2 linked regions of the Aliamphritea hakodatensis genome follow. The main gene of each other region encodes a partner of the protein of the gene in region 2 in a complex. Links are inferred from orthologs where the notes say so. Each region holds a gene or a part of one and is shown on either strand. Other genes may lie near its edges.

Evidence for each region.
Region 1: the proteins of PCI15_RS03010 (region 2) and dsbD are in contact, whole or in part, in a crystal structure (PDB 1JZD), measured with the Escherichia coli proteins. The link is inferred for Aliamphritea hakodatensis from one-to-one orthologs.

What each region holds. Positions count from the first base shown.
Region 1 is NZ_AP025281.1:2,490,038-2,493,296, reverse strand. What follows is about bases 30-2,963. They hold dsbD (protein-disulfide reductase DsbD), read right to left. Parts: upstream 2,476-2,963; coding sequence 583-2,475; downstream 30-582. Other genes in these bases: PCI15_RS11435 (3-deoxy-7-phosphoheptulonate synthase), read left to right, coding at 2,868-2,963; PCI15_RS11445 (LysR family transcriptional regulator), read left to right, coding at 30-541. In the rest of the region: more of PCI15_RS11445, read left to right, coding at 1-29; more of PCI15_RS11435, read left to right, coding at 2,964-3,259. UniProt on the Escherichia coli protein: Required to facilitate the formation of correct disulfide bonds in some periplasmic proteins and for the assembly of the periplasmic c-type cytochromes.
Region 2 is NZ_AP025281.1:666,088-669,159, reverse strand. The notes cover bases 168-2,914. They hold PCI15_RS03010 (DsbC family protein), read right to left. Parts: upstream 2,040-2,914; coding sequence 1,296-2,039; downstream 168-1,295. Other genes in these bases: xerD (site-specific tyrosine recombinase XerD), read right to left, coding at 2,152-2,914; PCI15_RS03015 (homoserine dehydrogenase), read right to left, coding at 168-1,122. In the rest of the region: more of PCI15_RS03015, read right to left, coding at 1-167; more of xerD, read right to left, coding at 2,915-3,069. UniProt on the Escherichia coli protein: Acts as a disulfide isomerase, interacting with incorrectly folded proteins to correct non-native disulfide bonds.

The sequences.
Region 1 (3,259 bases), 1.8 Mb from region 2 along the record:
GAAAGCTGTTTTGCAGCAGTTTACGGCCAGATATCCTGAGGTGGATGTCACCGTTAACTGCAGTTTCAGCGAAACCTTCCCCCGGGCGATTCAGCGCGGTGAACTGGATCTGGCCCTGTATACAGCAGGCCCGGACGCCGGCAGTGAAAAGATTGTTTGTCAGGATGAAATGATCTGGGTCGCCTCAGACAGCTTCTTACCGGAACCAGGCAAGCCATTACCGGTCGCCCTGTTTAACCGAGAATGCTGGTGGCGTGATGCCGCCATTGCTGCACTGGAAAACAACGCTGTCGAATATCGGATTGCCTTCAGTAGCGAAAGTTTATCCGGTATCAGTGCAGCCGTTCACGCCGGGCTGGCGGTCGCTATGCTGAGCCGTTCTGCCCTCAGCGCCGGGATGCGGATTTTAGATCACAGAGACGGCCTGCCCGCCTTACCGGTGTCAACAACCGTCCTGCTGAGCGGAGAACGGCAAACAGCGCTGACAACCGCAATGGCAGAGGTGATCGAAACCGTCGCCTGTAATATCCGCCAGGCATAAAAAAACCGGGCACAGGCCCGGTTTGTCTTTCAATAATGTATTCAGATCAGCGGTTGAACGTGGCGGATAAAGTCATCCGGCTGCACCATGCCAATCAGGGTCATATTCGGCTGGATATTGCCCTGATTATCGTAAAAAATCAGCGCAGGCGGCCCGATTACACTGTAACGCTTATACAATGCTTTAGAGTCAGCATCGTTGGCGGTCACATCAATTTTCACGCTGATAAAGGGTTTCAGAGACTGCTGAACACCGGCATCCACAAAGGTAATATTGTCCAGCTCAATGCAGGAAATACACCAGTCGGCATAAAAATCCAGCATCACCGGCTGATTGTTTTGCCGGGCGGTATTGAGGATCTGATCCAGCGTCTGCTCGTCAGTCACCTTCACAAATTCAACCTTGGCTTCAGCGGCAACAGTGCCACCGCCGGCAACCAGCCCCTTCAGCGGCTGAAACAGGCTCTGGCTGCCAGCCAGACTGCCAATCACCAGGCTGCCACCGTACACCAGAAGCAGCACCGCGGTGCCCTTCCAGAAACGCTGCCACTTGCTGGCGGCCTCCGCCAGCGTATCCAGCGCCTTCATATACACCGCACTGACCAGCAGAATCATGCCGTACAGGAAGATCGCAATGCCATCGGCAATCACCCGGTCCAGCATCCATACTGCCATCAGCAGCATCAGTACACCGAAGCCTGCTTTGACATTCTCCATCCACATACCGGCTTTCGGTAACAGCTTGCCCGCCGATGCGCCCACAATCAGTAACGGAACCCCCATCCCCATACTCAGGCTGAAGAGTGCCGCACCGCCCAGTACCGGGTCGCCGGTCTGGCCGATATAGATAAGCGCACCGGCCAGCGGCGCGGCCATGCACGGACCGACAATCAGCGCCGACAGCAGACCCATTATCACCACGCCAATGATGCTGCCACCCTGCTGGCTGTTGCTCATTTGATTAAGTTTGGTTTGCAGGCTGTTCGGCAATTGCAGGTCATAAAAGCCGAACATTGAAAGAGACAGCAGCACAAAGATGAAACTGAAGGTGCCGATAATCCAGGCATTCTGGAAAGCCGCCTGCAGGTTCTCACCAAACAGACCGGCAACAATGCCCAGTACCGTATAGGTCACGGCGACAGACAGCACATACACCAGCGACAGGAAGAAGCCCCGTTTAGTGCTGACCGGCTGTTGCTGACCAATGATGATGCTGGACAAAATCGGAATCATCGGGAATACGCAGGGGGTCAGCGCCAGCGCCAGACCGGCCACAAAGAAAGCGCCCAGAATCAGCATCAGGCTGCTGGAAGACAGCAACTGAGCAAACTGATCCTGTTCACTGACTGTAGTGCTCAGGGTTTGCTGAGGGACAACCGCCTGAATGACTTTATCGGCATTCGCCATCGCCGGATCAGTGGCTGCCGGTGTAGGAATCACCGATGCCTGTACCACCGGAATATCTTTAAGGTCGATGGTTTTCTGTACCGGCGGATAACAGATACCGCCATCCCAGCAGCCCTGATAGGACACCGTCATCGTATCGCTGACGGTTGAACCGGTCGTACTGCTCAGCTGGTAATCCATCACGCCCTGGCTGTAATACACATAGACATCGCCGAACAGCGGATCGGCTTTCAGTTTGGCAGTAGAATGCTCTTCCGAGAGTATTTTGATCTTATCGCTGTAGGTCAGCTCAACATTATCCCGGTACAGGTAGTAACCGTCTTTAACGACCCAGACAAGTTTAAGCGCGCCGTTCTCTCCCTGTTCGTAATCAAAAGTAAATGCTTCTTCCACATCTACCGGGCCTTCACTGGCGCCAAACAGGTCAGCATTATCGAACAGTCCGGCCTGTGCGGCGGGTACCGTCGAGAGAACTAAAAAGGTGCAAGCTAGCAGATAGCTGAGCCATTGCTGGATTCTTTGCAACACGGTTTTTCCTATTGTGATTTATACGGGTTGGCTTAATGGACAACCATTTTAGCGAACAGTTCTGTTTAAAGCGGATAAAACTGTTTAAAAACAGCCTTCTTTACCTGATTCAGATCAGAAAATTTAGCTATAACCATATGCCTTGTAACACGCCACCTTACCGTTAACCCGCAGGTGGCCAGTCTGATCTTCAGAAGTAATTTTATTCTCTTTTACCCGGCAGACAACGTTTTATTCCTTCCAAGGTCCGGGATTCGCTGTTTGCCCCCTTAAACAGTAACAACTTATGTGATACAAAGAGTCTCCACTTATTAGTAAGTTAACAAGAGTTAAGCCAAAGCAAGGCGTTGTGGTCCAGCTGAACGACTTAAGGATCACATGAAGGAAATAAGATGTCTGATAAACGCGTAGAAAACCTCAATATCGAGAGTAATGAAGTCCTCCTGACTCCTGCCGAACTGAAAAACAAACTGCCGCTGAGCGAAACCGCTGCTGCATCTGTTATGGAAGGCCGTCAGGTTATTAAAAACATCCTAAAAGGCGAAGATAAGCGTCTTTTTGTGGTGGTTGGCCCCTGTTCAATTCACGACACCAAAGCGGCTATCGAGTATGGCCAGCGTCTGAAAGAGCTGGCTGCCAAAGTCGAAGACACTCTTTATCTGGTTATGCGCGTCTATTTTGAGAAGCCACGTACCACCGTTGGCTGGAAAGGTCTGATCAACGATCCCCACATGAACGATTCGTTCCAGATCGAAGAAGGCCTGCACATCGGCCGTGACCTGCT
Region 2 (3,072 bases):
CTCACTCAGGATACCGGTCACCATCGCCAGCACACCCGGCTTCTCAACCGCATGCAGGCGCAGGTAGTAAGCACTTACAACTTCTTCAATCGGCAGGATAGGCTCATCAGACAGTTCACCCGGCTGGAATGCCAGATGAGGTACGCGGTTATCACGGTCAGCCGTCAGGGTACGGACAACGTCGATCACATCAGCAACAACAGCAGAGGCCGTCGGCTCTGCACCGGCACCGGCACCGTAATACATGGTCTGGCCAACCGCATCGCCGTCAACCAGCACAGCATTCATTACGCCATGCACGTTAGCAATCAGTGCCTTTTCAGGGATCATGGTTGGATGAACACGCAGCTCAACACCGGCCTCATTGCGACGGCTGATACCCAGGTGCTTAATCCGGTAGCCCAGCTCTTCAGCATACTGCACGTCTTCCGCAGTGATCTTACTGATCCCTTCGGTATACGCCTTGGAGAACTGCAGCGGAATACCAAATGACAGAGACGCCAGAATCGTCAGCTTATGCGCCGCATCGATGCCTTCAACGTCAAAAGTAGGATCAGCTTCGGCATATCCCAGCGCCTGAGCTTCCGCCAGCACATCAGCAAAATCACGGCCTTTATCCCGCATTTCAGTCAGGATGAAGTTACCGGTACCGTTAATGATACCCGCCAGCCAGTTGATCCGGTTAGCGGACAAACCTTCACGGATCGCTTTAATGACCGGAATACCGCCAGCAACACCTGCTTCAAATGCCACCATGACATTCTTCTGCTGTGCCGCTTCAAAGATTTCATTGCCGTGCTCCGCGATCAGCGCTTTGTTCGCTGTCACTACGTGCTTACCATGCTCAATCGCAGTCATCACCAGCTCCCGCGCGGTGTCATAACCACCGATCAGCTCAATGACGATATCAATTTCAGGATTACGGGCAACGGCAAAAATATCCGCGGTAATCTGGGTGCCTTTAGTATCGCAATCAGGATTAGGACGACGCGCACCCACTTCCTCGATAATAATCTTACGGCCGGCGCGACGCGCAATTTCTTCAGCATTGCGCTTCAATACGTTATAAGTGCCGCCACCCACGGTGCCGAGTCCACAGATACCCACTTTTACTGGTTTCAAACCGTTACCTCGCTTGTCATGTCAGGGAATGCCAAAGGGCACGCCCGGGCCGAGTCAAAATAGCTTCGCATTATATATAAGTCAGCCGTGATGCACTACGCAGCAGGTCGCTTTGAAACTAAAAAAGGGAGCATTTTGCTCCCTTATTGATGAATAGTTTTTAATCTGCAGGATTAATTCAGCTGAAGCATCTCAGCCAGACGCGCTGCAGGCACATAACCCGGCACCAAACTGCCGTCTTCCAGCACCAGTGCAGGTGTACCGGTCACGCCGGCCTTACGACCAACATTCATCTGCGCCAGTACCGGGCTGTCACAGCTGCTGCTGGCCTGCGGCAGGCTTTCACCTTTCTTAGCCCGGGTCATCAGCTCTTTACGGGTTTCTTCGTTTTCAGCACACCAGACAGAGTCCATCGTCAGATGAGCAGGCGACCCCGCACCTGCACGCGGGAACGCCAGATAACGTACTTCAATTCCCAGTGCATTGATATCCGCAATTTCTTTGTGCAGCTTACGGCAATAGAAGCAATCCACATCCGTAAACACAGTCACACTGGCCTTCTTCTCACCTTTAGCTGCAAAATTGATTGTATCGCTGGCATCGCTGCTCGCCAGCAGCTCAAGGCGATCACCCTTCTTGGCTTCTTCTGTCAGATTAACCAGAGCACCGCTTTCACTGACCTTAAACATATCCCCGACAACAAAGTGACTACCTTTGTCATTGGTATACAGGGTTTCACCGCTCTTCAGCGTCACCTGATATAAGCCGGGAAACGCCGCCGGCTTTACCTCAACGATAGGCACCATCGCATTCAGGCCTCGCAAGGCATTACGAATGTCGGCTTCCTTATCCCCTTCCGCCTGAACGGTTGCAGCAAATGCAAATAATGCCGCTGCCATCATCAAAAATTTACGCATGAAATCCTCTACCTTAATCACTGCAAATCGTCACCGGCCGAAAACCGGTATATTTGTGGTCTGAAACTTGAGACGACAGGATACCCTTAAAGTTCAGAGCCTTAAGCATTTTTTATCCCCGCGGATGATGCTCCCGGTGCAAAGAATGCAACCGGTGCTGCGCCACATGGGTATAAATCTGCGTGGTGGATAAATCACTGTGCCCAAGCAACAGCTGAACAACCCGCAGATCGGCGCCATGATTCAGCAAATGCGTCGCAAAAGCATGCCTCAGGACGTGAGGCGACGGCAATTGGGTTAATCCGGCCGCCAGTCCGTGACGCTTAATCCGGTACCAGAATGTTTGCCGGGTCATTTGTGTGCCCCTCCTACTGGGAAACACAACCTCATTACGTGAATCCCCCATCAGCAATGGCCTCACATTCTGCACATATTCCTGCAACCAGCGGGCAGCCTCATCACCCAATGGTACCAGCCGCTCTTTATCCCCCTTACCCACGACCCGGATAATCCCTTGCCGGGGGTTGATCTGGCCCAACTGTAACGACACAAGTTCGGTGACCCGCAAACCTGCCGCGTACAGCATCTCCAGCATTGTCCGGTCACGGAAATCCAGCGGATCATCCGTATTTGGTGCCTCCAGCAGGGCCACAACGTCTGCTTCCGTCATGGTTTTCGGCAATTGTCGCCCCTGCTTCGGGCTTTCAATATCCAGTGTCGGGTCAGCGCTGATCACCGCTTCACGGACGTAATACCGGTAAAACCCTCTCAAACACGACAACATTCTCGAGGTCGATGCCGGCTTCAGTCGCTGCGTCACCCGCCAGCTCAGATAGGCAAGCAGCTCAATCCGCTCCAGCTGTAACAGACGATAGCCCCGGTCCTGCAACCATAAGGCAAACTGACGCAGGTCCCGCCGGTAAGACTGTAGTGAATTATCACTCAAGCCTTTTTCCAGCCAGCAAGCATCCAGGTATGTATCAATAGTCTGCGAGTTATCCTGTGAAAGCTGTTCTGTGTCTGATTTCAGCTC